Regions from separate parts of the Promicromonospora sp. Marseille-Q5078 genome, predicted to be linked through region 1. Evidence: predicted binding sites of a transcription regulator. Region 1 holds the regulator's gene; the other holds the start of a gene.
The links. The regulator Rex, encoded in region 1, represses fermentation and respiration genes when NADH is low (regulators of the CRP and FNR family bind a similar motif). The targets are predictions, from matches to a motif close to CTTGTGAANNNNTTCACAAG.
Positions count from the first base shown of each region.

Region 1 (11,114 bases):
AGCCCGAGCACGAGGAACAGCACGGCCAGGCCGGTGACGAACGCGCCGAGGAACTTGAAGTCCTTGCGCACGTTCATGCCGAGGAAGACGGCCAGCGCCATGAACGAGCCCACGAGCGTGAACTCGTACATGTTGGCCCAGGGCGTGCGGCCGGCGGCGATGCCGCGCAGCACGATCGCCACGAGGAGCAGCGCCGTGCCCACCCAGGTGGTCGACATCGCGATGCCCGCGGCACGACGGCGCGGGGGCGCGGCGTCCGCGGCGACGACGCCCGCGGGGGGCGTCGTGGCGCCGGACGCGCCGGCGCCCACGGCGGCCGGGACGCGCGCCTCGGCGTGCGCCTCGGCCCGGGCCTCGGTGCGGCGGCCGAGGTCGATCGCGAACGCCACGAGCGCGATGGTCAGCGCGGTCGCGGCGCCCCAGACGAGCAGCACGCTCAGCTCGGCGATCTGCATGGTCAGTCCTCCGTGACGGTGGTCGTGCTCTGCGGTTCGGGCCGGTCGGTGCTGCGGTCGTCGTCAGCGGGCGGGCCGACGTCGTCGAGGCCCGGCACCGCGGCCATGGCCTTGTCGACCTCGCGCTGCAGGCCGGCGTCGTCCCCGCGCGCGAGCCCGGCGAGCTCGACGCGGGTCACGGGCCGGCCCGCGCCGTCCGTGGCCTCCCATGATCGCACCCAGACGCGGCGACGCGGCGTGAACAGCGAGACCGCGAGGCCACCGAGGGCCAGCAGGGCGAACGTCAGCACGAAGGCGAGCGACGGGTCGAACCGCAGGTCGAGCGCGACGTAGCGGGGCACGTCCTCGCCGAGCGAGACGGTGCCGAGCCCGTCGGGCAGGTCGACGGTCTCCCCCGGCTTCACCAGGATCTTGACCGTCTCTCCGTCCTCGTCCACGGACGGGGTGAGGTTCGCCGTGTCGAGGCGGTACACGTTCTGCGGCACGCCGTCGTCCAGCCCCAGGTCGCCGCGGTACACCTCGAGCACCAGGAGCGGGTTGTTCGGCTGCGGGAAGACGGAGCGCGCCGAGCCGTCCTGGTCGACCACGGCGGTCGGCAGGAAGTACCCGACGAGCCCGATCTGCTCCTGGCCGCCGGAGACGTCCGGCACCTTCACGACGCCGCGCGAGGTGTACATCGTGTCCTCGGGCAGGAACGGCACCCGGCCGGCGAAGGCCGTCTCGCCGGCGCCGTCCTTGACCGTGATCTCGGGCGCGAAGCCGTTGCCCTGCAGGTAGATCTTTGCGCCGTCCACGGTCAGCGGGTGGTTGACCTTGATCTGCTCGGCGCTCTGCGCGCCGTCCGGCTCGGTCACGGTGACGTGCGCGGTGAAGTCGCGCGCCTGCGCGAAGGCCACGGTGTCGGACGCGAACTCGGAGTCGAACGAGTCCAGCGTCATGGAGAACGGCGTCAGCGACGACGGCTGGAACCACGCGCCCTTGTCGAAGGTGTCGTAGTCGACGACGGCGTTCGCGAAGCCGCGGTCCTCGGTGACGATCGCCTGCCCGCGGTAGTGCAGCAGCTGGCCGAGGGCCACCGAGACCAGCAGGCCCAGCAGCGCCAGGTGGAACAGGAGGTTGCCGGTCTCGCGGAGGTAGCCGCGCTCGGCGGCGACGGTGCGGGTGGCGGGCCGCCCGAGCCGCGGCTCCTCCGCCCCGACGTCGACCCGGAAGGTGGGCAGGCGTCGCAGCGGGCCCCGCAGGTGGGCGGCCACCGCGTCCGTCACCTCGTCCGGCGACGCCGCGGTGGTGCCCTCCGCGGTGGCGGGGAACCGGCCGAACCGCACGGGCGTCTTCGGCGGGCGGTTCCGCAGCGCGCGGGCGTGCGAGAGCGTCCGCGGGACGATGCAGCCCACCAGCGACACGAACAGCAGGATGTAGATGGCGGAGAACCAGACCGAGCTGTAGACCTCGAAGAAGCCGAACCGGTCCAGCCACTCCCCCAGCGTGGGGTGGTCGCCGAGGTACTCGAGCACCCGGGCGGCGTCCTGGCTGCGCTGCGGCAGCACCGAGCCGGGCACGGCCGCGACGGCGAGCAGCATGAGCAGCATGAGCGCCACGCGCATGCTCGTGAGCTGGCGCCACGTCCAGCGCAGCGCGCCGCGCCAGCCGAGGGACGGGAGGGTCGGGCCGCCGGGCTTGGTGGGCCCGCCGTGAGGCGCCGCGGGAACCTCCTGGGCGCGTCCCTCGGTGAACGCGTCGTGGATGCCCTCGGGGCGGTAGGTCGCCTTCTCGCTCATCACACCACCGTCACGAATCCGCCGATCCAGCCCTGGAGCTGGCTGGTCCACGAGGCCCACAGGCCCGTCACCAGCGCCAGGCCGACCAGCACGAGCAGAGCGCCGCCGGCGCGCTGGATGCCCAGCCGGTGCTGCCGCAGGAAGCCGAGCATGCGCTGGGACGACTGCAGCCCGAGCGCCACCAGCAGGAACGGCACACCGAGCCCGACGCAGTACGCGACGCCCAGCACGATGCCGCGGCCGGCCGACGCCTGGTCGAGCGACAGCGCCTGCACGGCCGCGAGGGTGGGGCCGATGCACGGCGTCCAGCCCAGGCCGAAGACCACGCCGAGGAGCGGCGCGCCCCACAGGCCCGCGCGCGGGCTCAGGTGCATGCGGCGCTCGCGCTGCAGGAACGGGACGGCGCCGAGGAAGGCCAGGCCCATGAGGATCACGACCACGCCGAGGACGCGCATGATCGTGTCCTCCCACTGCACGAGGTAGGACCCGAGCGCACCGGCCGCGGCCATGAGCGCGACGAACACGGCGGTGAAGCCGAGCACGAACAGCCCCACGCCGGCGACGACGCGCCGCCGGGCCGGGTCCTGCGGCGCGCCGCGGCCCTTCGCCCCGGAGCCCGCGGTCGCGGCGGCCATCCCGCTGACGTACCCGACGTAGCCGGGCACCAGCGGCAGCACGCACGGCGACGCGAACGACACCAGGCCCGCGATCACCGCGACCGGCAGCGCCAGCAGCATCGAGCCGCTGAACGCGGTGGCCGCGAACGTGTCGCCCATCAGGCGCCCTTCGCGGCGCCGTCGCCCGAGCCGTCCGACTCGGCGAGCACCTCCTCGACGATGGCGTCGAGGGTGGACGCCTCGGCCTGCCCGATGACGCGCGCGGCGACGCGGCCTTCGGCGTCAAGCACGACGGTGGACGGCACGGCCTGCAGGGGCACGACGCCGGAGAGCCGGGCCACGACCTGGCCGCTGCGGTCCTCGATCGACGGGTACGGCACGTCGAAGGTGCGCTGGAAGGCGGTGGCGGCGCCGGCCTCGTCCTCGGTGTTGATGCCGAGCACCCGCACCCCGTCGGCCTCACGGTCGTTCGCGAGGTCCACGAGGTCGGGAGCCTCGGCCCGGCACGGCGCGCACCCGGCGTACCAGGTGTTCACCACGACCACGTCGCCGCGCCAGTCCTCGGTGCTGACGTCGTCGCCCTCGAAGGTGGTGCCCTCCACGGTGACCGGGTCCTCGCGGTCGCCCGCGTCCCACTGCTTCACGGACCCGTCGCCCGAGACGAAGCCCTGGCCGACGACGTCGCCCGCGCCCGAGTCCTGCGCGCCGCACGCGGCGAGGAGCCCCGCCGCGACGACGGCACCCGTGACGGCCGCAGCGCGCCGCAGCGCGCGCGAGGTGGTGGTGCGCATCACGCCCCCGGGACCGGGTCGGCGCCGGCGAGCAGGTCCGCGGCCGGCTCGGAGTAGTGCAGGCCGAGGAACGTCTCGCCGTCGAACCGCAGCGACGTCAGCGACGCCAGCGCGCACTGACGGCGACGCGGGTCGTGCGCCAGGGAGGCGCCCTCGTACGACCGGCGGGTGACCCACACGGGAAGCTGGTGGCTGACCAGCACCACCTCGTGACCGTCGTGCGCGCGGCGCGCGTCGTCCACCGCGGCCCGCATCCGGGTCACCTGGTCGGCGTACGGCTCGCCCCAGGACGGGCGCGCCGGGTTCCACAGGTAGCGCCAGTAGCGGGGGTGGGCGAGCTGCGCGGGGTTGCTCCCGATCGTCGTGCCCTCGAAGTGGTTGCCGGCCTCGACGAGGCGGTCGTCGGTGGCGAGGGTCAGGCCGAAGGCCTCGGCCGTCGGGGTCGCGGTCTCCTGCGCGCGCTGCAGCGGCGAGGCGACGACGGCGACGACGTCGCGGCCCGCGCCGGACAGGTGCTCCGCCACGCGGCGCGCCATCGCCTGACCGCGCTCGGACAGCCGATAGCCGGGGATGCGCCCGTAGAGGACCCCGTCCGGGTTGTGGACCTCGCCGTGCCGCACGAGATGGACGGTGGTGGTGGCCATGCCCCCCAGTGTCCCAGAACTGTGGAGCACCCAGGTCCCGCCCAGCCAGGCGTGATGCCCCTCACTCCGCAGCGGCGCGCGACCCCTCGACCGGGGCGGCGGACACCGCGGCACCGGGCTCGGTGGCGAGCAGCTCGGCCGGGTCGATGCCCCGCGCGGTGGCCGCGACCTTGGCCATCGCGCGGCCCAGCACCGCCATCTCCCGGGGGTCGAGCGCGTCGACCAGCAGCCGCCGCACGGCGGTGACGTGACCCGGCGCGGACTCCACGAGGGCCGCGTACCCGGCGTCGGTCATGACGCAGTTCACGCCCCGGCGGTCGCCCGGCACGGGGGTGCGGACCACGAGGCCGCGCTGCTCCATGCGGTCGACGGTGTGCGTGAGCCTGCTGCGGGACAGGGCGAGGAACTCCGCGAGCGCCGACATGCGCAGCGTCCGCTCCGGCGCCTCCGAGAGCTGCACCAGCAGGTGGTACTCGTTGAGAGTCACCGCCAGGCCCGCGTCGTGCGCGTCGCCGAGCGCCTCGAAGAACCGGGACGTCCCCTCGAGGAAGCGTCGCCACTCCCACTGCTGGTTCTCGTCCAGCCAGCGCACGTCCACGTCGTCCTGGTCGTCGCGCCGCTGCGCGTTCGTCGTCCCGCCCACGGGAATAGGTTACGAGACCGGCGTGTTCTCTCCCCCGTGACGGTAGTTGAGTGCTCAACTACCTAGGGAACGCCCGCATGACCGACACCCGAGGAGACACCATGACCGCGCTGCCCGCAGGCCTGACCGCCGGTACCTACGCCATCGACCCCGCCCACTCCACCGCCTCGTTCTCCGTGCGCCACGCCGGGATCGCCAAGGTGCGCGGCACGATCGCGATCACGTCCGGCGAGATCTCCGTGGGCGACGACCTCGAGTCGTCCGCCGTCACCGCCGAGCTCGACGCGGCGTCGGTCAACACCAACGACGAGAACCGCGACGCGCACCTCAAGAGCGCGGACTTCTGGCACGCCGAGGAGAAGCCGGTCTGGTCCTTCGCCTCGAAGGGCATCAGCACGGACGGCGACGACTACACGATCTCCGGCGCCCTCACCATCAACGGCGTGACCAACGACGTCCAGCTCCCCACCGAGTTCACCGGCACCGCGACCGACCCGTTCGGGAACCCGCGCGCCGGCTTCGAGTCCGCGCTCGAGATCTCGCGCAAGGACTACGGCCTGACCTGGAACGCCGCGCTCGAGACCGGCGGCGTCCTCGTCGGCGACAAGATCAAGATCGTCCTCGACGTCTCGGCCATCAAGCAGGCCTGAGCCTCTCGCCGAGATAGAGAAGCTGGAACCGCGAGATAGAGAAGCCCGGACGGGTCCGCAACCAGTGCGGACCCGTCCGGGCTTCTCTATCTCGCGGTTCCAGCTTCTCTATCTCGGCGTGCCGTTCGTCGCCGCGCGGGCGGCGGCGTGGAACGCGAGGATCTGCAGCTCGCCGGCCACGTCCACGGAGCGCACGACGACGTCGTCGGGCAGCTGCAGCGCGACGGGCGCGAAGGAGAGGATCTCCCGCACCCCGCACGCGACGATCCGCTCGGCGATCGGCTGCGCCACCGGCCCCGGCGTCGCCAGCACGACCATCGACACGCCGGTGCGCGCCAGCACGTCCTCCAGCGCGTCGACGTGCTCGATCGCCAACCCGGCCGCCGTCCCACCCACGACCTGCGGGTCGGCGTCGAGCAGGGCCACCACCTGGAACCCGCGGGCCGCGTACCCCGAGTAGTTCGCCAGGGCGTGCCCCAGGTTGCCGACCCCCACGATGGCCAGGCGGTGCTCCGACCCCAGGCCCAGCGCCGTCGCGATGTACTGCGCCAGCGACTGCACGTCGTAGCCGACGCCTCGCGTGCCGAACGACCCGAGGTACGACAGGTCCTTGCGCAGCTGCGCCGAACCCACCCCCGACCGTTCCGCCAGCTCCGACGACGACGTCGTCGTCACGCCGGCGTCCGCCAGGTCGCGCAGGGCGCGCAGGTAGTAGGGCAGCCGCGCCACTGTCGCGGCCGGCACCGTCGCCTCACCGAGCTCGATCACTCCGTCGTCCTCCCCGGGCTCAGCGTGCCAGCCGACGCGCCAGCCGCGCGGCGTCCACCCGCCAGAAGCCCTGCTGCACGCCGTCCACCTCGACGACGGGCACGTAGTCCCCATACTTGCCCACCAGGTCGCCGCCCGGAGCGTCGTCGACGTCGATGTCGACCTCGCGCCATGCCTCCCCCGCCGCGCCGCACACGTCCTCGACCACGGCCCGTGCCTCGTCGCACAGGTGACAGCCGTCGCGCGTGTACAGCAGCACCCGGGGGTCGCCTGCGGATCCCTGCGGCCTGCTCACCTGCACAGCGTATCCGCGCCGATACAGTGGGCCGCATGCCGTCGCCCACCGAGTCCTCCGTTCCGGTGCGCGCGGCGGCCTTCTTCGACGTCGACAACACGATCATCCGTGGGGCCAGCGCGTTCCACCTGGCGCGCGCCCTGTACCAGCGCCGGTTCTTCGGCACCCGCGACCTGCTGCGGTTCGCGCTGATCCAGGCGAAGTACCTGGTCTTCGGGGAGTCGCGCACGCAGATCGAGACCGTGCGCAGCCGGGCCCTGTCCCTCATCGCGGGCCGCTCCGTGGCGGAGATCACCGCCGTCGGCGAGGACGTCTACGACACCGTGCTGGAGCTCCGGATCTTCCCCGGCACCAAGCGGCTGCTCGACGAGCACCTCGCCGCCGGCGACCAGGTGTGGCTCGTCACCGCGACCCCGGTCGAGATCGGCGGCCTCATCGCGCGCCGTCTCGGCGCCACCGGCTGTCTCGGCACCATCGGGGAGCACTCGGGCGGCTTCTACACCGGCCGCCTCGTCGGCGACCTCATGCACGGTGAGGCCAAGGGCGCCGCCGTCCGCGAGCTCGCCGAGCGCGAGCACATCGACCTTGCCGCGTCGTACGCCTACGGCGACTCGCTCAACGACCTGCCGATGATGCGCACCGTCGGGCACCCCTGCCCGATCAACCCGGACGTCCGGCTGCGCCGGCACGCCAAGGAGGTCGGCTGGCCGATCCGCGAGTTCCGCGGCCGCGGGCGGCGGGTGGCCGGCCGGGGCATGAAGACGGCGTCGTGGGCCGGCGCCGCCTGGGTGGCGGGGCTCGTCCTGCGCTCGATCCGGCGGCGGATCCAGGGTCGCTGACCCCCCACCCCGAACCGACGAACGGGCCCGGCACCTCCGAGGAGGTGCCGGGCCCGTTCACGCTCTGCCCGCCGGACTCAGCCGGCGGACGAGGTCACTTCTTGTTGCGACGCTGGTGGCGCGTCTTGCGCAGCAGCTTGCGGTGCTTCTTCTTCGCCATGCGCTTACGGCGCTTCTTGATGACGGAGCCCATGAGGTCCTCACAATGCTTGTCGGTCGGTGGAACACGGTTGGTCCCAGGAGTCCTGTGTCCAGGAGCAGCCGACCAACGCGGAAAAGTCCGTCCCCCAGGGTACCCGACTCCGGGCGTCCGCCCGACCGCTGCCCGCCGCCGCCGGCGTGACGTCAGTCGCGGTAGGGGTCGAGCCCCCAGGTCGGGAAGACGTGGCGCCGGGTGGCGAGGACCGCGCGGTCGACGTCGTCGGCCGGGTCGTAGCCGTCGGCCCAGGGCCGCCAGACGACGTCCCCGCTGCCGAGACGCTCGGCGGGGTCGAGGCCGGAGAGCTCCTCGACCTCCCGACGCCAGGACTCCGGGAGCACGAGGCCGAGCGGCAGGGGCGCGTGCGCCGCCTCCGCGACGAGGCTCGCCCACACGAGCGGGACGACGTCGACCACCGCGTACCCGCCGCCGCCGAGCGCCACCCAGCGGCCGTCGGCGAGCTCGTGCGCGAGCTCGTGCACCCAGCGCGCCGCCGTGCGCTGGGCGGCCACCCCCACGTTCAGGTCCGTGAGCGGGTCGTTGCCGTGCGCGTCGCAGCCGTGCTGCGACACGATCACCTGCGGCCGGAACTCGCGCACCACCGCCGGGACGACGGCGTCCACCGCGCGCAGCCAGTGCGCGCCGTCGGTGCGCGGCGGCAGCCCCACGTTCACCGCCGTGCCCTGCGCGGCCGTGCCCCCCGTGTCCCCGGCGTTGCCGCTGCCGGGGAACAGGGTGTGCCCGTCCTGGTGCACCGAGACGGTGAGCACGCGCGGGTCGTCCCAGAAGATCGCCTCGACGCCGTCCCCGTGGTGGGCGTCGAGGTCGACGTAGGCCACCCGCTCCGCCCCGAGGTCCAGCAGCCGCTGCACCGCGGCGGCGGCGTCGTTGTAGATGCAGAACCCGGACGCGGCGCCGCGCTGCGCGTGGTGCATGCCGCCCGCGATGTTCACGCCGTGCGCCACGTGTCCCGACCAGACCGACTCCGCCGCGTCGACCGACGCCGCGACGAGCCGGGCTCCCGCCTCGTGCATCGTCGCGAACACCGGGTCGTCCTCGGTGCCGAGCCCGCGCACCAGGTCCGGTATCCCGGTCGCGGCCGCGCGGCGCACCGCGGCGACGTACGCGGGGTCGTGCACCGTCTCGATCAGGGCGTCGGGGGCGGGCGCGACGTCCGCCACCTCGAGCGTGGGCTCGTCGAGGAGCCCGAGCTCCGTGACCAGCCGCATCGTCAGGTCGAGGCGGGCGGGCGCCATGGGGTGCCCGGGGCCGAAGTCGTAGCGCAGGAGCTCAGGACTCCACAGCAGCCGGGCGACGCGCATCCCGTCACGGTAGCCGACGGCGTGGCAGGCTGTGCCCAGCGACTGAGGGGCGAGAGGGGTCAGGGTGCCGGGGACGTGGGGCGGTCGCGGGCTCTCGCTGCGCGGGTGGGCCAACCGGGCGGCACGCGAGTACCCCGCCAGGCTCGCGATGACGGTGTTCGCCGCCGTCATCACCGTGATCTGGCTGCTGCTGCTCACCCCGTGGGCCACGGCGTCCGGCCGCGGCGCGTCCGTCGTCGACGCCCTCTTCACCGCGACCTCCGCGGTCTGCGTGACCGGCCTGGTCGTGCACGACACCGCGACCTACTGGTCGGAGTTCGGGCACGTCGTCATCCTCGTGGGCATCAAGGTGGGCGGCCTCGGCGTCATGACCCTCGCCTCGCTGCTCGGCCTCGCGGTGTCCCGGCGGCTCGGCCTGACGCAGAAGCTGCTCACGGCGTCGGAGACGAAGACGGAGCGGCTGGGCGAGGTGGGCGCCCTGCTGCGCACCATCATCATCACCGCCACCAGTATCGAGCTGTGCATCTCGCTGCTGCTGTTCCCGCGCTTCCTCGCCCTGGGCGACGGCGCGGGCACCGCGGCGTGGCACGCCCTGTTCTACGGGATCTCGTCGTTCAACAACGCCGGTTTCGTCCCTACCGAGCACGGCCTGCTCCCGTTCGCCTCCGACTGGTTCGTGCTGGTGCCGATCGCGCTCGGCGTGTTCATCGGCTCGCTCGGCTTCCCCGTGATCCTCAACGTGCTCACCAACCGGCGCCGGCACAAGCACTGGGTCCGGGCCCTGTCGCTGCACACCAAGCTGACGGTGACCACCAGCCTCGCGCTCCTGGTCGGCGGCGCGGTCCTCATCGGCGCGATGGAGTGGGCCAACCCCGCGACCTTCGGCGGGCAGGGCTTCGCCACCAAGATCCTGTCGTCGGTGTTCGCCTCCGTGATGCCGCGCTCCGGGGGGTTCAGCTCCGTGCCCGTGGAGGGGATGACGCAGGAGACCTGGCTGGTCACGGACGCGCTCATGTTCGTGGGCGGCGGCTCCGCGTCGACGGCGGGCGGCATCAAGGTCACGACGTTCGCCGTCATGCTGCTCGCGATCGTCGCCGAGGCGCGCGGCGACGCCGACACGGAGGTGTTCGGCCGCCGCATCCCGCGCGACACGCTGCGGCTGTCCATCGCCGTGGTCTTCATGGGCGCCACCGCGGTGCTCGTCTCCTGCCTCGCGCTGCTGCGCCTCACCGACCTGCAGCTGTCCGAGGCGCTGTTCGAGGTGATCTCCGCCTACGCCACCGTGGGCCTGTCCACCGGAGTCACCGGAACCCTGCCCGACGCCGCCAAGTACGTGCTGTGCGCGCTGATGTTCGTGGGCCGCGTCGGGGTCATCTCGCTGCTCGGCGCCCTCGCGCTGCGCGACCGGCGCCGCATCGTACGCTTCCCCGAGGAGCGCCCGATCATCGGGTGACCCGTACCGGAAAGAGGAGAACCGTGCCCGACAAGAAGGCCCCCGCACGCGACGCGGGCGTGCTGGTGATCGGCCTCGGCCGCTTCGGCTCGTCGCTCGCGACCACGCTGGACCGGCTGGGCCAGGACGTGCTCGCCGTGGAACGGGACGAGAAGCTCGTGGCGCAGTGGTCGGGCCGGCTGCCGCTGGTGGAGGCGGACGCGTCGGAGGCGGAGGCCCTCGTCCAGCTCGGGGCCAAGGACTTCGGGGTCGCGGTCGTGGGCGTCGGCACCGAGCTCGAGGCGTCCGTGCTCATCACGGCGAACCTCGTGGACATCGGCACCCCGCAGATCTGGGCCAAGGCGATCTCCGCGGAGCACGGCCGCATCCTCACCCGCATCGGCGCCCACCACGTCGTCTACCCCGAGGCCGACGCCGGCTCCCGCGTCGCGCACCTCGTGAGCGGCAAGATGCTCGACTACATCGAGGTCGAGGACGGCTTCACGATCGTGAAGATGCGCCCGCCGAAGGAGATGCAGGGCTTCACCCTCGCCCAGTCGGACATCCGCAAGCGGTACGGCGTCACCGTCATCGGCGTGAAGTCGCCCGGCGTCGAGTTCACGTACGCGACGCCCGAGACCCGCGTGAGCGCCAACGACCTGCTGGTGTGCTCGGGCCACG
Region 1 covers NZ_JBNPQG010000001.1:1,049,220-1,060,333, reverse strand. Annotated here, with positions in the region: gene ccsB (c-type cytochrome biogenesis protein CcsB) at 1-455, opposite strand, end outside; gene resB (cytochrome c biogenesis protein ResB) at 458-2,233, opposite strand; gene ACQFYA_RS04840 (cytochrome c biogenesis CcdA family protein) at 2,233-3,009, opposite strand; gene ACQFYA_RS04835 (TlpA family protein disulfide reductase) at 3,009-3,641, opposite strand; gene ACQFYA_RS04830 (histidine phosphatase family protein) at 3,641-4,285, opposite strand; gene ACQFYA_RS04825 (MarR family winged helix-turn-helix transcriptional regulator) at 4,347-4,928, opposite strand; gene ACQFYA_RS04820 (YceI family protein) at 5,006-5,578, shown strand; gene ACQFYA_RS04815 (redox-sensing transcriptional repressor Rex) at 5,687-6,346, opposite strand; gene ACQFYA_RS04810 (glutaredoxin family protein) at 6,366-6,641, opposite strand; gene ACQFYA_RS04805 (HAD family hydrolase) at 6,677-7,480, shown strand; gene ACQFYA_RS04800 (30S ribosomal protein bS22) at 7,575-7,673, opposite strand; gene ACQFYA_RS04795 (acetoin utilization protein AcuC) at 7,826-9,001, opposite strand; gene ACQFYA_RS04790 (TrkH family potassium uptake protein) at 9,066-10,454, shown strand; gene ACQFYA_RS04785 (potassium channel family protein) at 10,478-11,114, shown strand, end outside.

Region 2 (11,114 bases), 1.5 Mb from region 1:
GGGCCGGCCGTGGGCCTGCACGTGCTCACGTCGCTCCGCGAGGACCTGGGCGACCGCTTCCCGACCTCCCCCGGCCTGGAGAAGCTCGTGGCCGACGGGACGCGCGTCGTGCTCGACCGGCCCGCGCCCGGCCTGCCGAAGCCCGTCGACCCGGCGATCCAGGCCGTGTTCGGCGACGCCCTCCCCGCGGGCGAGCAGGGCCGCCAGGGCACCCCGGTGCTCGACGCGGCGGGCGTGCTCGACTCGGTGCTCACGGCCCTGACCGTCGAGGTCGGGCACATGCTCGACGAGGGCGTGGTGGCCGGGCCGCCGCAGATCGACCTGTGCATGATCCTCGGCGCCGGGTGGGGCTTCCACACGGGCGGCATCACGCCGTACCTCGACCGCGCCGGGTACGCCACGAAGGTCCTGGGCCGCCGGATCCTGCCCGACGGCGCCGCGAACGTCCCCGAGAACGTCGCCTGACACGCCCTCCTCGGAGACCCGAGCCGCACGGCTCAGCATGCACCGGTGGCCCGGTCCCGACCTCGGGACCGGGCCACCGGTGCGTGGCGGGCTACCCCACGTCGCGGACGGCGCGCCGGACCGCCTCGACCGTCCTCGCGACGTCGTCCTCGTCCGTCGACCAGTTGCTCACCGAGACGCGCAGGACGTCCCGCCCCTGCCACCGCGAGCCCGAGATCCAGGTCTCGCCGTCGGCGACGAGACGCTCGCCCGCGGCACAGGTGCGGGTGTCGTCGGCGAGCGCGAGGCACACCTGCGTGTAGACGACGTCGTTGACGACCCGCACGCCGTCGATGCGCGCCACTCCCTCCGCGATCGCGCCGGCGCGGCGCGCGAGCCCGCCGACGAGCTCGGCCAGCCCCTCGCGACCCAGCGAGCGCAGAGCGGCCCAGGTCGGCACGCCCCGGGCACGCCGCGAGAGCTCGGGAGCCTTGTCGTAGGGGTTTCCCGGGCCGGGGGCGTCCACGAGGTACGCCGTGTGCACGCCGAACGCCGCACGGACGGGCACGGGGTCGGCGACGACCGCGACGCCGCAGTCGTAGGGCACGTTGAGCGTCTTGTGCGCGTCCGTGGCCCACGAGTCGGCGTCCGCGATCCCGCGGACGAGGTGCGCGAGCTCCGGCGCGGCGGCCGCCCAGAGGCCGAAGGCGCCGTCGACGTGCACCCACGCGCCGTGCTCGTGCGCGAGCGGGACCGCCTCGGCGAAGGGGTCGAACGAGCCGGAGTGCACGTTGCCGGCCTGCAGGACGACGATCGTCGGCGTCCCCGGCGGCCCGGCGGCGAGCGCTGCGGCGAGCGCGTCGGTGCGCAGGCGGCCCTGGTCGTCGGCTCCCACCACGGTCGGCGCGCCGAGCCCGAGGTAGCGGAGCGCGAGGTCGACGGAGTCGTGCCGCTCGGCACCGACGAGCACACGCACGGGCGGCCCTCCGACCAGGCCGCTCTCGTGCACGTCCCACCCGGCGCGGGCGAGCACGGCGCCGCGCGCCGCGCCGAGGCCGGTGAGGCTCGCCGTCGTCGCGCCCGTCACGAAGCCCACGTCGGAACCGGCCGGCAGGCCGAGCGCGTCGAGCACCCAGCGCCCCGCCGCCTCCTCCACCGCGACCACGCCCGGCGTCGAGAACCGCATCCCGGCGTTCTGGTCCCACGCGCTCACGAGCCAGTCGGCCCCCAGCGCGGCAGGGAGCGTGCCGCCCATGACCCAGCCGAAGAACCTGCCCGAGCCGATCGCCATGAGGCCGGGCTCGACCCTGGCGGCGAGCTCGTCCACGACGTCGGCGGGCGCGAGTCCCCGCTCGGGCAGCGGCCCGGCGAGCGCCCGCCCCACGGCGTCCGCGTCGGCGCGTGGTGGGACGGGCCGTTCCCCCACGCCCTCGAGCCAGGCGCGCGCGTGGTGCGCGGCGCGGCCCAGCGCGCCGTCGAAGTCCTTGCCTCGCACCGTCATCCGGATGCTCCTTCGCGGCCGGCGGGAGACCTTACAGGGTACCGAGGTGTCGGAGCGGACGCCCGGGTTCATGGAGACCCGCCCACGCCGTCCCGCGCACCGGCGACCGCGGACGGACGACCGCGGAAGACGGCCGCGGACGGACGGCGCGGAGCCTTCCGGCCGCGACGGGTGCGTGTGACACTTCCGCCATGATGCGCACCATGGGTGTCGAGGAGGAGTTCCTCCTCGTGGGCGACGACGGACGACCGGTCGCGAAGGCCACGGAGGCGCTCGACGCCTCGGAGGGCACCGGCGCGCCCGGCGACCCCTCCGGCAGGGCCGCCGCGTCGGCCACGACCGGCGGCGGCGCCCTCGAGACGGAGTTCATGGAGGAGCAGCTCGAGACCGCGACGCACCCCCGGCGCGACCTGACCGAGCTCGCCGCCGAGATCCGTGCAGGCCGCGAGCGCGCCCAGAGGGCTGCCGACCGGGTCGGGGCGCGCGTCGCGGCGCTGGCCACGTCCCCGTGGCCGTTCGAGGGCACGACGGTGGCGCGCCTGCGCTACCTCGAGGCGCGGGCGAAGTTCGGGCTCACGGCGCGCGAGCAGCTGACCAGCGGATGCCACGTGCACGTCGCGGTCGCCGACGACGCCGAGGGCGTGGCCGTGCTCGACCGCATCGGGCCGTGGCTGTCGGTGCTGCTCGCGCTCAGCGCCAACTCGCCGTTCTGGCAGGGTCAGGACTCCGGCTTCGCGAGCTACCGCTCCCAGGTGTGGGCGCGGTGGCCCACGTCCGGCCCCGCGCGCTCGTTCGGGTCCCCCGAGGCGTACCGCGAGGCCGTCGACGCGCTCGTCGCGACCGGCACGATCCTCGACCACAACATGGTCTACTTCGACGCCCGGCTCTCGTCGCGGTACCCCACCGTCGAGGTCCGCATCGCCGACGTCTGCCTCGACGCCGACACCGCCACCCTGCTGGGCGCCCTCGCCCGGGGCCTCGTCGAGACGGCGGCACGCGAGGCGGACGAGGGTCGCGCCGCGCCGGTGCTGCGCACGGAGCTGCTGCGCACGGCCGCCTGGCGCGCGGGCCGCTCCGGGCTGGCGGACGAGCTCCTGTCCCCGTACACCTGGCGCCCCGCGCCGGCCCACGACGTCGTCGGGCAGCTCGTGGCGCACGTGCGCGAGGCGCTGGTGGACGCCGGCGACCTGGACACGGTCACCCACCTGCTCGGCCGGCTGTGGGCGTCGGGAGACGGCGCGGCGCGGCAGCGCGCCTGGCACGCGGAGGCCGGCGGCGACCTGCGCTACGTCGTCGACCGCGCCGTGGCCGCGACCCACGCCTGACCCGGCGCGGCCTCAAGCGCGCTGGGGTGGAGCCGGTCGAGGGCGAACATCTCCGCACGACGGCCGCGGCCTGCGCCGCGGCGCGCTGGCGGGACATCCCCGACCCGACCGCCCGCAGCGGCTGCGGCACGGCACGGCACGCAGGGCGTCAGTCGTCCCAGCCCATCCGCAGCACCTCGAACGCGGTGGCGTGCCGGGTGCCGAACGCCTCCCCGGTGGCCGACGTCATGCTCCCGAGGAAATCCGCCGGGTCGAAGTGCTCCCAGCCGAGGCCGTCGAGGTAGGCGGCGTGCGCCCGCAGCGACGCCACCCCGGCGTCGAACGTCTCCGTGACGTCCACCGCGTGGGCGGCGTCGGGCGACCCGGCCACCCACACCTGCCGCACACCGCCCCACGGCTCGAGGCCCTCCGCCTCGAGCTGGTCGTGGAAGACCCACCGGTTGCCGGCGTCGCGCACGGCGTCGACCACGGCGCGCCCGGCCGCGACGTGGTCGGCCTGGTTGAGCATCCCGCCGGGGAACGTCTCGCGGTAGTTGCCGGTGATCACCACCTCGGGGCGGTGCCGGCGGACCGCGCCCGCGATCGCGCGGCGCAGCGGCAGGCCGTACTCGAGCACCCCGTCCGCGAAGCCGAGGAACTCGACCTCCTCGACGCCGACGGCCCGCGCCGAGGCGACCTGCTCGCCCTCGCGCACCCGGCGGGCCTCGTCGGGGTGCATGCCGTCGATCCCGGCCTCGCCGCTGGTCACCATGGCGTACACGACCCGCTTGCCCTGCCCCGTCCAGCGGGCGACGGCGGCCGCGGCCCCGAACTCCATGTCGTCGGGGTGCGCCACGACCGCGAGCGCGGTCGTCCAGCTCTCGTCCAGCGGTCGCAGCGGTGCGGGGCCCGGCGTCGTCGGCGTGGTCATGGTGGCCACGCTAGCCGCCCGGCGGCCCGCTCAGCAGGTCGTGAGGCCGTGGGCGCGGAACACGTCGCGCACCGCCTCGGTCGCCTCCGCCGTGGGCGGCGGCGTGCCGTCGAGCTCGTACGCGCGCCCGAGCTCCGCCCACTTGTCGCGGGCCATCTGGTGGAACGGCAGCACCTCGACGCGCTCCACCGTGCCGGGGCGCACGGCCTCGACGTCGGCGGCGTGCCGCGCGACGGCGGCCACGTTCGCGGGGTCGTCGGTGAGGCCCGGCACCAGCACGAACCGCACCCAGACCCGCACCCCGCGCTCGGCGAGGCGCCGGCCGAAGCGCAGCGTCGGCGCGAGCGAGCGGCCGGTGACGCGCCGGTAGGTCGCCTCGTCGCCGGACTTGATGTCGAGCAGCACGAGGTCGGTGTCGTCCAGCATCGCGTCGGTCGCGTTCGCCCCGAGGAACCCCGACGTGTCGAGGGTGGTGTGCACGCCGAGCTCCTTCGCCCCGCGCAGGACCCGCGCGGCGAACGCGGGCTGCATGAGCACCTCGCCGCCCGAGAGCGTGAGGCCGCCGCCCGTCGCGGAGAAGATGCCGCGGTAGCGCGCGACGCGGGCGAGCAGCTCCTCGGCGAGGACGGGCTCGCCGTCCTTCATCGCGAGGGTGTCGGGGTTGTGGCAGTACAGGCAGCGCAGCGGGCAGCCGTTGAGGAAGACGGTGAGGCGGGTGCCCGGGCCGTCCACGGCGGTCACGAGCTCCCACGAGTGCACCGAGCCGAGCTCGCCCGAGCGCATCAGCCCCAGGCGCTCGGACCGTCCGACGTCGCCGGGGTCCACCGTCGCGATCCCCCGCAGGCCGGCGCCGGCCCGGCGCGGGGAGGGGGCGTCCAGGAGCGCCGGGCCGGCAGTCATGTCAGAGCCCCCCGTGGAAGGTCCGCGACAGCACGTCCAGCTGCTGCTCGCGGGTCAGCCGCACGAAGTTCACCGCGTAGCCGGAGACGCGGATCGTCAGCTGCGGGTACTTCTCCGGGTGCTCCATCGCGTCCTCGAGCGTCTCGCGCACGAGGACGTTGACGTTCATGTGGTACCCGTCGGCGCCCACCGAGGCGTCGAGCAGGCCGGCCAGGTTCGCCACCTGCTCCTCGCGGGTGCGGCCGAGGCCCGACGGGACGACGGTGTTGGTCAGCGAGATCCCGTCCTGCGCCTGGTCGTAAGGCAGCTTGGCGACCGAGAGCGCCGAGGCGAGCATGCCGTGCGTGTCCCGGCCGTTCATCGGGTTGGCGCCCGGCGAGAAGGGCTCGCCGGCGCGGCGGCCGTCCGGGGTGTTCCCTGTCGCCCTGCCGTAGACCACGTTGGACGTGATCGTCAGCACCGACTGGGTCGGGACGGCGTCGCGGTACAGGGGGTGCCGGCGGATCTTCGCCATGAACGACTCGACGAGGTCCACCGCGATGGCGTCCACGCGGTCGTCGTCGTTGCCGTACGCCGGGTAGTCGCCGTCGGTCTCGTAGTCCACGACGACGCCCCGGTCGTCGACCACCGGGGTCACGGTGGCGTACCGGATGGCCGAGAGCGAGTCCGCGGCGACCGACAGGCCGGCGATACCGCAGGCCATGGTGCGCAGCACGTCCCGGTCGTGCAGGGCCATCTCGAGCCGCTCGTACGCGTACCTGTCGTGCGACCAGTGGATGCAGTTGAGGGCCTCGACGTACGTCTCGGCGAGCCAGTCCATCGTGCGGTCGAACCGTGCGCGCACGTCGTCGTAGTCGAGCGGCAGGCCCGGCGCGACGGCGGGGAACGCGGGCGAGACCTGGGTGCCGGTGACCTCGTCCTTGCCGCCGTTGATCGCGTACAGCAGCGCCTTGGCGAGGTTCACGCGGGCGCCGAAGAACTGCATCTGCTTACCGACCGCCATCGGCGAGACGCAGCACGCGATGGCGGCGTCGTCGCCCCACGCGGCGCGGATCTGCTCGTCCGACTCGTACTGCACGGCCGACGTGTCGATCGAGACCCGGGCGCAGAAGTCCTTGAACCCGCGGGGCAGGCGGGGGCTCCAGAAGACCGTCATGTTCGGCTCCGGCGCCGGCCCCAGGTTGTACAGGGTCTGCAGGAAGCGGAACGAGCTCTTGGTGACCAGCGGGCGGCCGTCGTCACCCATGCCGCCGATGGTCTCGGTGACCCACGTCGGGTCACCGGAGAACAGCGCGTCGTACTCGGGGGTGCGCAGGAAGCGGACGATGCGCAGCTTGATGACGAAGTCGTCGACGATCTCCTGCGCCTCGGGCTCCGTGAGGCGCCCGGCCCGCAGGTCGCGCTCGAGGTAGACGTCGAGGAATGTCGACGTGCGGCCCAGCGACATCGCCGCGCCGTTCTGCTCCTTGACCGCGGCGAGGTAGCCGAAGTACAGCCACTGCACCGCCTCGCGGGCCGTCGTCGCCGGTCCGGAGATGTCGTAGCCGTACGACGCGGCCATCTGCTTGAGCTCGCCGAGGGCACGGATCTGCTCCGCGTGCTCCTCGCGCTCACGCGCGACAGAGTCGGTGAACGGCAGGACGTCGAGACCGAGCTTGTCGACCTTCTTCGCGGCGACCAGCTGGTCCACGCCGTACAGGGCCACGCGGCGGTAGTCGCCGATGATGCGGCCACGGCCGTACGCGTCCGGCAGGCCGGTGATCACGTGCGAGCTGCGGGCGGCGCGCACGTTCGGCGGGTAGACGTCGAACACGGCCTGGTTGTGCGTCTTGCGGTACTCGGTGAAGACCTTCCGCAGGTCCTCGTCGACCGGATAGCCGTACGTCTTCAGGGCGCCCTCGACCATGCGCCACCCGCCGTTCGGCATGATCGCGCGCTTGAGCGGCGCGTCGGTCTGCAGGCCGACGATCAGCTCCGCGTCGCGGTCGATGTAGCCGGGCCCGTGCGCGGTGATGCCCGCCGGGGTGTGCGGGTCGACGTCGTGGACACCCTTCTCGCGCTCGGCCGGGAACATCGCCGACAGCTTCTCCCACACGCCCGCGGTGCGCGCCGTCGGCCCCGCGAGGAACCCGTCGTCGCCGGTGTACGGGGTGTAGTTGCGCTGGATGAAGTCACGCACGTCGATGCCGTCGCACCAGGGCCCGGGCTCGAACCCGCTCCAGGCGGAGGTGGTGGTGGGTGCCGCGTCGGTGGTGGTCATGGATGCCCCTTCTTTGAGGTATGACCACAGCCTATTCGTGAAGACATTCACAAGCGACGTCGAGGGCCTGTGACGTCGCAGACACCTTCGAGCACGGGATCCGTATCGCCAACGGCCGGATGGCGATACGGATCCCGTGCTCGAAGGGTTCAGTCCAGGACGGCGCCAGCCGGGGAGGCGGCGAGCGCAATCGCCTCGCGCGTCGTCGGCGCGACGACGTCGGGCCGGCCCGGCCCCTCCCACGCGCGGCCGTGGGAGACCCACGCCGTGCGCGTGCCGGCGGCGCGGCCGACCGCGACGTCGGCGTGGGCGGCGTCGCCGATCATCCAGACCTCGCGGCGGTCGACGTCCGCGGCGCCGAGCCGCGCCAGCGCGATCTCCACGAGGCGCGGGTCGGGCTTGGCGACCCCCTCCTCTCCGGAGACCACGACCGCGTCCACGTGCGGGTCGATGCCGCACCGGGCGATCTTGCCGCGCTGCTGCGCGGACGTGCCGTTGGTGACGACGGCCACCCGGTGCCCGGCGCGACGGAGAACGTCGAGGGAGAACAGCACGCCGTCGTACACGCGCACGTGCTCGAGGATGCCGGCGCGGAACCGGTCGATCGCCGCGGGGACGTCGTCGTCCCAGCCGAGGCGGTCGACGAGCACCCGGGCGAGGGCCTCCTTGGACCCGTGGCCGCCCTCGTCGGCCACGAGGATCGCCTCGAGGTCGTCCGGGGAACCGCCGGTGGCGGCCACCTCCCCGGACGCCCACGCCGAGAAGGCCTCGGCGCGGCCCACGAGGGTGTTGTCCAGGTCCAGGAGCCAGATCATGACGGCGAGGTTAGCGGCGCACCGGCGGTGCCGGGGCTCCCGTCTCGGCCCCAAGCCCGGTCGCGGGCCCGGTCGCGGGCCCGGTCGCGGGCCCGGTCGCGGCTCAGTCGCGGGCGAGCGCCGCGAGCGTGTCGCGCACGGCGTCCTCGGCCCGCATCCGCTGCTGGGTGAGGATCTGGTCGCGGCTCGCATGGTCGAGGAACGCGACGGGCAGGCCGACGTGCACGAACGGCGTGCGCACGCCCTGCTCCCCCGCGCGCTGCGCCGTCATGGCGCCGACGCCGCCGTCGACGACGCCGTCCTCGAGGGTGAGCACGAGGTCGTGCTCGCCCGCCAGCTTCACCAGCGCCTCGGGCACCGGGAGCACCCACGTGGGCGCGACGACGTCGACCTCCAGGCCGTGGGCGGCCAGGGAATCCCCCGCGGCGAGCGCCGCGCTCACCATGGAGCCGACGCCGACGACGAGGACCTTGCGCCCGGCCGCGGCCCCGGCGCCCGGCACGTGCCGCGCGACGACGTCCACGCCGTCGAGCTCCTCCACCGCCGGGATCGGGTCGGCGAGGGCGCCCTTGGGGTAGCGCACGACGGTCGGGGCGTCGTCGACGTCCACGGCGGCGCGCAGGGCCGCGCGCAGGGTGGGCTCGTCGCGGGGCGCCGCGAGCCGCAGGCCGGGCACGATGCGCAGCATCGCCATGTCCCACATGCCGTTGTGGCTCGCGCCGTCGTCCCCGGTGACGCCCGCCCGGTCGAGCACGAACGTCACGCCCGCCCGGTGCAGGGCCACGTCCATGAGCACCTGGTCGAACGCGCGGTTGAGGAACGTCGCGTAGACGGCGACCACCGGGTGCAGCCCGGCGAAGGCCATGCCGGCCGCGGAGGTCGCGGCGTGCTGCTCCGCGATGCCGACGTCGAAGGTGCGCGCCGGGAACTCCTGCGCGAACGGGGCCAGGCCGACGGGGTGCAGCATCGCCGCGGTGATCGCGACGACGTCGGGCCGGTCGTGGCCGATCTTGACGATCTCGTCGGCGAAGACCTTGGTCCAGCCGAACCGGGACGGCGCCACGGGCAGGCCGGTCTCGGGGTGGATCTGCCCGACGGCGTGGAAGCGGTCCGCGACGTCCTGCTCGGCCGGGGTGTAGCCGCGGCCCTTCTCGGTGATGACGTGCACGATCACGGGGCCGCCGTAAGCCCTGGCGCGGCGCAGCGCGTGCTCCGTCGCGGCCACGTCGTGGCCGTCCACCGGGCCGACGTACTTCAGGCCGAGGTCCTCGAACATGCCCTGCGGGGCGACGACGTCCTTGAGGCCCTTCTTCAGCCCGTGCAGCCAGTCGTAGGCGAAGCGGCCGGGGGCGCCGGTGCGGTGCAGGGTGCGCTTGCCCCACGAGAGGAACGCCTCGTACCCGCGCGTCGTGCGCAGGGTGTCGAGGTGGTTCGCGACGCCGCCGATCGTCGGCGAGTAGGACCGGCCGTTGTCGTTGACGATGATCACGAGCCGGCGGTCCTGCGACGCGGCGATGTTGTTGAGGGCCTCCCAGGCCATGCCGCCGGTGAGGGCGCCGTCGCCGATGACGGCGGCGACGTGCCGGTCGGGCCGGTGCTGGACGGCGTTCGCCTTGGCGATCCCGTCGGCCCACGACAGGGCCGTCGACGCGTGCGAGTTCTCGACGACGTCGTGCTCCGACTCCCCGCGCGACGGGTAGCCGGACATGCCGCCGGCCTTGCGCAGCGCCGAGAAGTCCTGCCGGCCGGTGAGGAGCTTGTGCACGTACGACTGGTGTCCCGTGTCGAACACGAGGGTGTCGCGCGGGGACGCGAACACCCGGTGCATCGCGATCGTCAGCTCGACGACGCCCAGGTTCGGGCCGAGGTGACCGCCGGTGCGGGACACCCGGTCGACCAGAAACGCCCGGATCTCCGCCGCGAGCTGCGTCGTCTGCTCCGGCGACAGCCGGCGGACGTCCTCGGGCGAGCCGATGCTGCTCAGCAGGCTCATGCGTTCCTCCCCGTTCATAGCCTCACCACTCTAGGCGCTCCGCGGGCGACGCCCGCACACGGTAGTTTCGACATGCCGACGGGAACACGTGACCGCCGGCGAGCGTTCGGCAGAGGGACGACCCAGGAAGCTCGTCCTCTCCGACACACCTCTCAGGGGACACCTGTGCGCTTTCTCGACGGGCAGCAGCCCACCACCGACCTCACCTACGGCGACGTCTTCATGGTCCCGTCCCGCTCGGACGTGACCAGCCGCTTCGACGTCGACCTCGCCTCGGACGACGGCACCGGCACGACGATCCCCGTGGTCGTCGCCAACATGACGGCGGTCGCGGGCCGCCGGATGTCCGAGACGGTCGCCCGCCGTGGCGGCATCGCGATCATCCCGCAGGACATCCCGGTGGACGTCGTGGCCGACGTCGTGGCCGGCGTGAAGTCCAAGGACCCCGTCATCGAGACGCCGGTCGTCGTGGCGCCGTCGGACACCGTCTCCACGGTGCTGACCCTGCTCGGCAAGCGCGCGCACGGCGCGGCGGTCGTGGTGGCCGACGGCAAGCCCGTCGGCGTCGTCACCGAGGGCGACTGCGCCGCGGTCGACCGCTTCGCCCAGGTGCACCAGGTGATGTCGGACGACGTCGTCGCCCTGGACGCCGTCCAGCTCGAGGCGGACGGCCTCGAGGCGACGTTCGAGCAGATGCACGCCGCGAAGATCCACCTCGCGCCCGTCGTGCGCGACGGCGTGCTGGCCGGCGTGCTCACCCGCAAGGGCGTCGTCCGCTCCTCGGTCTACCGCCCGGCGCTCGACGCCGCGGGCCGGCTCAGGGTGGGCGCCGCGGTCGGCATCAACGGCGACGTCGCGGCCAAGACGCGCGAGCTGCTGGACGCCGGTGTGGACGTCCTCGTCGTCGACACGGCGCACGGCCACCAGGCCACCATGCTGCGGGCGCTCGAGGCCGTCCGCTCGGTC
Region 2 covers NZ_JBNPQG010000001.1:2,547,507-2,558,620, forward strand. Annotated here, with positions in the region: gene ACQFYA_RS11865 (3-hydroxyacyl-CoA dehydrogenase NAD-binding domain-containing protein) at 1-465, shown strand, start outside; gene ACQFYA_RS11870 (pyridoxal phosphate-dependent decarboxylase family protein) at 557-1,945, opposite strand; gene ACQFYA_RS11875 (carboxylate-amine ligase) at 2,137-3,270, shown strand; gene ACQFYA_RS11880 (PIG-L deacetylase family protein) at 3,419-4,180, opposite strand; gene pflA (pyruvate formate-lyase-activating protein) at 4,211-5,080, opposite strand; gene pflB (formate C-acetyltransferase) at 5,082-7,340, opposite strand; gene ACQFYA_RS11895 (HAD family hydrolase) at 7,490-8,155, opposite strand; gene dxs (1-deoxy-D-xylulose-5-phosphate synthase) at 8,259-10,148, opposite strand; gene guaB1 (GMP reductase) at 10,314-11,114, shown strand, end outside.
Region 2: the regulator Rex is predicted to act here: its motif matches at 7,375-7,394, upstream of pflB (formate C-acetyltransferase).